DNA from 4 places in the Desulfomonile tiedjei DSM 6799 genome. Region 4 is predicted to be linked to each of the others. Evidence: riboswitches for the same ligand, from Rfam matches in the RefSeq annotation. Region 4 holds a riboswitch; each other region holds the start of a gene.

Region 1 (2,201 bases), 2.8 Mb from region 4:
CGTGGCGATCGAGCGCATCCCAGGCACCTCCCAGTTCCTCGATGGTGGGGCCGCGGGAAATGTGGGCCATGAGGAATGCCCCCTGTTGAAGTTCCGGTTGTTCATTAAGAATGATCTGTCGGTACGCTTCACGGGCTTCGTCTCGGCTGAGTGTACGTCCCAGAGCAACGGCCGACGTCAGCCGTCCGAATTCCCGCAATTGCAGTTCGGTCGCCATGGTGTCTCCTTTCACAGTAGTAAAACCGGCATGACGGCAAGGAATGGCAGGACTCTCGAAAGCCCCCACATCCCAGGTCATACGGACTTTCAGTCCAGATAGTTCTCGTTAAAGCCGAAGCACTGACCTGCGGAGCCAGGTCAGTGCAGTAAGCACATCTTGAATGCAAAATGGCATCATTCGATTCGAACCAAAATCTTGAGCGCCTGACCGTCAGCGATTCGAGGGAGATGGCCGGTCACTTCTTCAAGGGTGATCTCCCCTTCTACTAAAAGCTCGATGTCCCGATCATGCTGCCTGATAATGTCGAGTGCTTCATGAAACTGTGCTCGCGTGCAACCGTACGCTCCAGTGACACGAAGTTGTCGATAGTGGATTTCGTTGACAACGTCGGAAGTGATGGTGTCCTCATGAGGCAATCCGCTGAACAGGCAGAAGCTTCCTCCCGCGCGGGTCGAACGAAGTCCCGAGAAAAGGGTGTCCGTGGCAGCACAGACATTGATCGCAGCATCAAAACCCTTGGCGGAAGGTTGGGTGCCGGCTGGGATGCCGAGGCGATCCAAATAGACCTGGCTCTGTTCAAGCCTCGCCGGTTCTTTTTCCACGACGAAAGCCCGCGCGGAAAAAGACCGAGCTGCGAGTCCCATCAAAAGACCCACAGGCCCGGCCCCGAAGACCAGTATCCGATCACCGGGCCGGGTCTGGATTTGATGCAGCGCATTGAGACAACACGCCAACGGTTCGGCCAAGCAGGCGAGCCGCAATGAGACGCCGGCAGGTACGGGAATCAGCGATTCCTTCGGCACAACCATGGCCTGCGCGAGTCCGCCGTCCCGGTTGAACCCCATAATGTGGATGTCGGGACAGAGGTTTTCCGATCCCTGGATGCAGAAACTGCAACTACCGCAGGTCGCACCGGGCCAGACGACCACTTCACGCCCGGAGGTCAGATCGATTCCAGAGACCTCATGACCCAACACCCGCGGCAAGACGAGGTCTCGTTGGCCCTTCTGCCACATCTTGGCGTCCGTGCGGCATAGTGCGCAGTAACGCACGCGGACCACGGTTTCTTCAGGAGAGGGCTCGGGCAGTGTCACCTCATCGAGCCTCAGTTCACCCACCTGGTGAAGTCGAAGTGCTTTCACATCAGAACCTTTCTAAGCAGGCGCTTTGGTCTGTAAGGCGATTCGAGACGATAGGTTTCTCCTATAGCAGATGTCAGAATTATTGCCGATTGCGAAAAGAGCTCGAAAATCGGTAGGTGCCGTGCCTCCGTGCCGGCACATATCTCTGCATTTGTCGCTGTGAACCATCACAGAAAATAAAAAGCCCTGCCGCGTTTCAGCAGCAGGGCGTTCCTTTACCATCGGTTACCCTCGTCGGAGCGCTCGTCTTCCGGCTTCCGGGTCTCTCTCCACGTGCCCTTCCCATTCGGCTGAAGCCGGACAGTGGTTTTGCACGTTTCGTCTCCGGTTACGGCGGCGGGACCGCCACGGTTTTTACCGTGTTCCGTTGGCGCCTCGACGTATGTTCTTAAAGATTCTCAGAAGAAGGGTAAGGTGTCAAGAAAAAGGTGAGACCGGACTCGCGCTGACATCATTGATCAGCCATAAATAAGGCCTGTTCTCAGGACAAGTACATATAATGGGCACAGTAGTGATTCTGAGAAAGAAAAAGGATGTAGGACAAACGGCCAATAGCTTGGTTACGATTCATCTGTGGTGCCCCCGGCAAGGATCGAACTTGCGACCTGCGGATTAGGAATCCCTTTTTACTTACCTAGACACGAAAAGACACCTATCGACTAAACATCACAATAATGGCTTGACAAGAGGACTTTAAGGGATTAGATATGTGTCCCACATAGACACAAATGCACCGCAGATTCCGCATTCATGTTGACTCTCAGTTGACTAAAATTTGAAACACGAGAATGAGGACTGAAATATTGAAAACGACAAAAGACAATTCTCGGAGAAGAGCC
Region 2 (2,201 bases), 2.8 Mb from region 4:
AATTCGGGTATCCCTTCAATCTCTCAAGCACCGTGACGGTCTTCTCAAAGAATCCTTCTCCAGCCCAATTCTTTCTTGTCAGGTTTGCTACAGCGGCTTCATGACCGTCAAGAGAAAGCCCTATCCCCACATTCCGAGAAGTAAGGAATTCGATGGACTCGTCATCCAGGAGCGTAGCATTCGTCTGAATCCCAAAGCTAAAATCATCCTTGTATTTCGTGATGCCTGCAAAGACAGCGTCGCGAGCAAGCATGGGCTCTGACCCGTGGAATACCACCTGGGGTAGCCTTCCCTCAGGTAGCGTGCTTCTGAAGTATTCCTTGAGAATGTCCAAAGCTCTGATGAGTTCCTCCCGGGTCATTTGGCTGCCGCTTTTGCGCAGTTCTTCCGGGATGTAGCAGTACGAGCAGTTCAGATTACATCGCTCAGTCGGATTGAAGTAAACCGCGGAAGGTTTGAGGCCAAACCGTAGCAATTCCATCTCCTGCGCAAAGGTCTCGCGCTTCTTCCGAAACTCCTGGATAAGGGAACCCGACTCGTCGAGAGCCTCACTGATCTTCTCTTTTCGCAAGAGCGACCAAAAAGCGGTGTCGGGATCGAGAAGGGCAACATAGTCGGGGTGTTCGATTTCGATGAACTGAATAGTGGGCCCGTTTCCTGTGTTGAAATATTGACCGCTGGACGATGCGGAATTGTTTGCCATATTGGTTGTGTGCATGAATACATCTCCTGAGAGAATATTGCTTTGCAGCAATGTGGCGGGGGTGACAAGTCGAACATACCCCCGCCTGGTTGTGGGTGGGCTACTTGGCTTTGGCTACCATCAGAATGTAATGGGACAATCCGGTACCGTCAGCCGCACAAGTCTTCCGATAGGCTATGACATCCTTCAATTCGTCATCACCTCCTTTCTTCAGCCAAGAAACAAAAAAACCCTGACACCAAAAAGGTGCAGGGTTCTGCTTTTGCCATCAGGGTTTACCCTGGTCTAAACGCCCGTCTTCTGGCTTTCGGGTCATCCTCCACCCGCCCTTCCCATCCGGTTTAGACCGAACAGTGGATATGCGGGCTTTGTCACCGATTACAGCGGCGGGACCGCCACGGATTTACACCGTGTTCCGATAGCGCCCAGACTCTATAATTCTACCTTAGCATCGGATACATCACGGCTGCAAGGAAAATCAACCAATGTGGATGCAATGGACTGCAATTCCATTGACGGTAATCGGGAATCTTGATAGGAGTGATGCGCCGGACAGGCAGGGCTTTGTCTTTCGGTAGGGAAGGGGCGATCATGGAATCTACGAACCTGCTCGATATCACCATAAAATACTTCAATGTGATTGTGTTCGTCATGTGTGTCTTCTTCGGGATGATCTCGCTGTTTGCCTCATGGATCGCGTGGAGAGAAGTCCATCGGAGGCGCAATCTCGTTCGAAGCGTACTGGCTGCGTACAACATAACCGAGGATGCTTTGGAGCAAGGTAGAACTCAGCACGGTGAACTCGACCTGGACCCGGCTGTAGTGCAAACGATTTTCAATAGTATCCAGGAGATTCTCAACGCCATTTACGGCGAAGTCACCGGAAAACCCATTCCCGCACGCGAAGACCGAATGCACGGCGGCAAACTGGCCCGCATCAAAGCGCTCGGTCGTATCTGGAAGAAGAACCGTGAACCTGAGAAAATAGACATTGCGCACGGCGTTCCCACACTGGTTGCAGAAGACAGAGAACACCATCACAGCATTTCTCATCCTTAGTTTCATTTTTTTGCCTGAAAACCTTCCACGAGCCTCTGGGATTCTCTAGAAATCGTGTTATAATTACGAGTTCGCGTTCGCATCTGGAACACGGTCAAATCCTCACAAGATAATTGGGAGAAAGTATATGCAAACAGGGACCGAAACCGTGAAACGAGGTCACGCCCAAATGCTCAAGGGCGGAGTAATTATGGATGTGGTAACTCCCGAGCATGCCCGCATCGCGGAAGAGGCCGGGGCCTGCGCTGTCATGGCACTGGAACGAGTTCCCGCGGATATCCGAGCCCACGGGGGAGTCGCTCGCATGAGCGATCCCGGTCTGATACTTGAAATTATGAGCGCTGTCAGCATCCCGGTCATGGCGAAGTGTCGTATCGGCCACTTTGTCGAGGCCCAGATACTGGAAGCGATCGGCGTCGATTATATTGACGAGAGCGAA
Region 3 (2,201 bases), 1.7 Mb from region 4:
GTTCGTGAACTCCGCAAAGGGTCCTTCCGGTTCCCTTACGCCTGCAAGAATTTCCCCTTCGATCACTATCTCGGACCATGCCGGAACTGTAAGGTCTATGTGGCTGCATCTGCCGACCTGCATGGGTTGTCCCAGGAGCGCCCCTATTCTCGGGTACTTGCTTTCATCGTAGGGAACAAGCGCCATCGATCCCAATGAGATGGCTGGATGTACACCGAGAACAACGGCTGCTTCCAGATTTCTCCCTTGCTCCTCTGCCCTCCGGAAATATTCCCATAGACGCTGCCGGGAATGGAGACTGACGGCAAGCTTATCTCTTCCTTTTAGCTGCATCCGATGGTAACCGCAGGTTTCCGCCCCTGTGTACGGGTCTCGAGCTACTACTAGCCCTGCAGTTATGTACGGACCTGCATCGATAGGAAAATGCGTGAGGATGGGTAATTTGGTCAAATCCAGCTCTGCACCTACAAATTGGTTTTGCAGGAAAGCCGGCGCTTCGACGATCTCGACGGGTATTGACCGTTGAATGCGATCTGCGAAAGAAGACCCTATCTCTTCTGCAGTTACCCCCAGAGCACGTGCAAGCCGTTCCCTGCCAGCCAGGAGATTTGCCACCACCGGAAAATCCCGCCCTGAAATCTTCTCGAAAATCACCAGAGGATATCGCCGCATACGTTCTAACTCCATTATGATCGCAGTCGGTTCCCATACGGCATTCAGCTCTTCCGTAATACGCAGAACATCGCGAGGATTGTTCTGCTCGTACAATCTGATGAAATCGCGCCAATCTTGACTCATACATTATCCTAACCTGCCGCGGTACGGACCCGGGCAAAAGTCGATGAATCTTCTACGCTACAGACAGTCTTCCCGATGTTCTCTACAAATACAGGCGAACACTATTTTGTCAGTCCGGATCGTACAAGGTTTCCATAGATCAATTTTGTGAGGATCGTCCCTCCGATTATGCCGGCAACGCAGGTTATAGCCGCAGCAATTCCAATGACAGGGTAAGGCAGATTCAAAATCGTCCTGAGACCGACAGCGACACAAAGGTTTCCCACCACATTTGCGGATACTTGGGCCAGGAGAATCCTTGACCACGTCATGTCGGTGCAATTACGAACAGCCAGCGAAAAAACCAGTGAGCCCAGGCCATTTGCGGGGATGAAGAAAAGCGCCAATGGTGACAATCCCGTCGCGAGAGCCACGAGAGCAGCGACTTCGCCAGTGATAAATCCTGCAGGTTGGCGATACAGGAGCGCGACAAGCGCTGTCATGGTTGCCCAAGTCACTCCACCAACGATGACGCATGCCGGGTTGATGACAGCATCGATGCGATGTGCGACTTGTTGCACGAGCACAAAGACGAGACCGAACAGCACCGCGCCAACGAGAGATTCAGTATCTACCCGCGTAAACGTTAGCGAACGACCATCCTGTGTGAGTGCTTTTGCTGTGTTCATTGCGTCCTCCCTGTGATTGCTCAATAAAAAACCCCTACCTCAAAGGTAGGGGTTGCTTTTACCATCAGCTTTCCCAAGACCTGACACTCGTCTTCTGGCTTTCGGGTCTTCCTCCGCTCGCCCTTCCCATTCAGTTGGAACCGAACAGTGGCTATGCGAGCTTCGTCACCGATTACAGCGGCGGGTCCGCCACGGAATTGCACCGTGTTCCGTCAGTATCATGTCTTCAAGAGCACAACTTTTTTCTTTAGAGTGCCCGCAACAGCGAGCCTTGTCAAGCAAAAACGGTGAAATGCGTGTATCCATTCAGTTATACGTGGGGAAAATCCCCCCTCCCCCCCCCTTTATAAAAGGGGGGTAAAGAAGCAACCCGAAATTCCCCCCTTAGTAAAGGGGGGTTTGGGGGGATTTGGAAAGTTGGAAGGACTGTGATCCGAGAAAAGATTCTCTCTACCCCGCGTAACTGAATCGTTACAAATGCGTAACCATTTAGTCATAGCCGGGCACGCCCTGGAAGGGCGGCCCCAATAGTAGCCACGGGTGTCAGAAACTGTCTCAAAAGTCAAAATTTATCCCGGATCGTGCCACGAATTTCTCATCATCTCTCCAGACTGACTGTAGGAGCGCCCCCCGTGGGTGCCCGGTAGTGACCGGCCTCCGTGCCGGTCATTGCGGGAGGGCAGGCACGAGACCTGCCCCTACCACGATGGCGAATCGTGGCACGATGTTCTGTGG
Region 4 (2,201 bases):
GAGTGTTCAGCGTTCTACCGTCGTAGAGTAAGGACACTCTATTACCCGGCTCATTGGAAAAACCTCTCAACACAACCGCGGCATCGAAAGGTGTAGCGGAATAGCCCGACGTATATACACCCGGCTGGCCTTGAATCATGTTTGGAACCCCTATGTACCCTAACGATTCTACGCCCCGGTTCGGGACGATACTGACTGCAGCGGGTACATTCGCGAGATTCTGAGGCCGCCCTCCTGTGGAGACCACTTCACCGGGAGTAAGTGGATAGTCGGAACCCGGTTGGCCTGAAGGAATTGGATCGCCTGTGCCAAACCCCCCGTCGGTAGTCCCGGTTCTCGCTTGCGATTGCCGCCGATCCTGACGCGGGGCTTCGATCTCTACAGGAGCAAGCTGCTCTGTCGGCAGATTCTGTGCCGTTTCTGAAGACGATCTCTGCTGTGCATTAACCGTTGTTAGTGCGGGGCCAAAGGAGCATGTCAACGTTAAAACGAACCAAACGACTATGATATAGAGAAGAGTAGTTGAATCCCTCATGTCTGCATCTCCGATTAATATGTCCTCAGGGAAATTGAACTCGACAGCCTCGCATCGGCTACCGACAAATAGGTGGAGCACACGGAGAAGCTTTGTGAATGTCTCCGGCAAATCTTCCATTTCGGAGCAGACTTCCCGGCAAATTCCAGATTCCTGATAAGAGGTTTTGGGGGGCCAGCGCCGGAAACTGGTACTCTTCCACAAGCATCGGTGGAAGGTTTGGACTGCATGTCGGTACACAAGGTACCGGCGGTAGCGGCGCAACCGCAGGCCCGCCCGGAGCGCAGGTAACAGGTCTCCGACAAACAGGAAAACAACCAGCGGGAGATTGCGTCGGATAACAACCGGACACTCTCTGCGGAACAGGATAATTTGGACCGCAGGAAGGCGCATTCACTGGCTTGCATGTTCCTCTGGGAACAGGGCACAGTATTTCGGCAATTCTGAAAGGCAATGCCAACGCCGCTCCAGCCAGCCCCACCGTACATTGAATGATAGGTCTGACCGGCCCGGGATCACGAACATAGAGTGGTACGAGTTTGGGGTCGTGTACGGATTCCGGCCCAGAAAACGATCTAACTTTGTGGGGAACAGGGACACACGAAAGAGGTGCCTGATTGCAGGCTCCTCCACGCCGCGACATGTGGCCGGGGTTCGCCGGCATGGTTGGATATGGGGACTGGGGGCCAATATAGCCCGGAGTGTATGGCATTGACGAATAGCCTGGAGGTGGGCAAATACCGCCCGCCTGGCATTGCATCTGAACACCTAACGATAGACCGATAAGTGTGACGACTAATCCTATAAAACTCCTCTTCATTGGATTCCTCCTCATGAGACAAAACTCTCACCCAAAAATGATCCGGATTGCACTCACCATTCTGGAATGAACAGCAGGCTCAATGTCCTGCCTTTTCTTCCAGTTCCGGCTCCAATGTGCAGCGGTAGATACGGATAAACTTCGACACCTGCTGTTTGGCCGTCCAAACATGCCGAGAAAAAGTGATGTTGACTTGAGGAGCTTAGGCTTGGATAATGGCGGGAAGGGAATGCACATGAGATTCCCGCTTGCCCTGGGTTCCGGCGCCATCGGAACCTGGGGTTTCCTTACCTGCTCTTCATTTTAGAAACGAGTACAGCCTGAAACCAAAAAACCCTCCTTCGCGCGTTGGGGCGAAAGAGGGTGGTCTGCGTGCTTTCACCCATCCCGCCCGCGCAGGACATCTTCGGTGACCTTCATGCTTGGGTATTCTGGCTTCCGTTTCGACCTAGTCTCCGCGCCTTCCCGAAAGAATTTCTTCCAGTGGCTATTAGCGGATTTCGTTCACGGTCACAGCTGCGGGGCAGCGTCGGTCTTTCACCGACTTCCCCAAAGCACGTTGGTTTGGACTAAGAATAAAAGACTATCAAACAAATCCTATCAACACTGGTCGAGAGATGTCAAGCTGTTTTGTGATCCGTGCACAAATTCACTCAAAGTGAGGAGATGAATTCGTGCAATCCTCCGGATTCAGCAAATGTTCGGCTTCATGAATTTCCGGCATTGTCCGTGCTGCATCATCGAAAAATCGCATCCGTCGCGTGGAATCTGTAAGATTTACGCTCTCGCATGTTGCTTTGTTGAAAACACATACAAACTAAGTATAATGCCATTTTGGTGATGATT

Evidence for each region. A riboswitch is a leader RNA that binds a small molecule or an ion and turns the genes downstream of it on or off. The one in region 4 is predicted to bind cobalamin.
Region 1: linked by a shared signal. The riboswitch ahead of DESTI_RS04945 (alcohol dehydrogenase catalytic domain-containing protein) and the one ahead of DESTI_RS30825 (hypothetical protein) in region 4 are both predicted to bind cobalamin.
Region 2: linked by a shared signal. The riboswitch ahead of cbpA (modified peptide precursor CbpA) and the one ahead of DESTI_RS30825 (hypothetical protein) in region 4 are both predicted to bind cobalamin.
Region 3: linked by a shared signal. The riboswitch ahead of DESTI_RS24380 (hypothetical protein) and the one ahead of DESTI_RS30825 (hypothetical protein) in region 4 are both predicted to bind cobalamin.

The regions. Positions count from the first base shown of each region.
Region 1 is NC_018025.1:1,166,495-1,168,695, forward strand. Features, by position in the region: gene trpD (anthranilate phosphoribosyltransferase) at 1-217, opposite strand, end outside; gene DESTI_RS04945 (alcohol dehydrogenase catalytic domain-containing protein) at 394-1,362, opposite strand; cobalamin riboswitch at 1,586-1,777, opposite strand.
Region 2 is NC_018025.1:214,471-216,671, forward strand. Features, by position in the region: gene cbpB (peptide-modifying radical SAM enzyme CbpB) at 1-718, opposite strand, end outside; gene cbpA (modified peptide precursor CbpA) at 804-893, opposite strand; cobalamin riboswitch at 977-1,181, opposite strand; gene DESTI_RS00880 (hypothetical protein) at 1,295-1,762, shown strand; gene pdxS (pyridoxal 5'-phosphate synthase lyase subunit PdxS) at 1,890-2,201, shown strand, end outside.
Region 3 is NC_018025.1:5,685,592-5,687,792, reverse strand. Features, by position in the region: gene DESTI_RS24385 (UbiD family decarboxylase) at 1-798, opposite strand, end outside; gene DESTI_RS24380 (hypothetical protein) at 900-1,466, opposite strand; cobalamin riboswitch at 1,556-1,677, opposite strand.
Region 4 is NC_018025.1:3,945,790-3,947,990, reverse strand. Features, by position in the region: gene DESTI_RS16685 (TonB-dependent receptor) at 1-535, opposite strand, end outside; gene DESTI_RS30825 (hypothetical protein) at 594-1,355, opposite strand; cobalamin riboswitch at 1,760-1,947, opposite strand.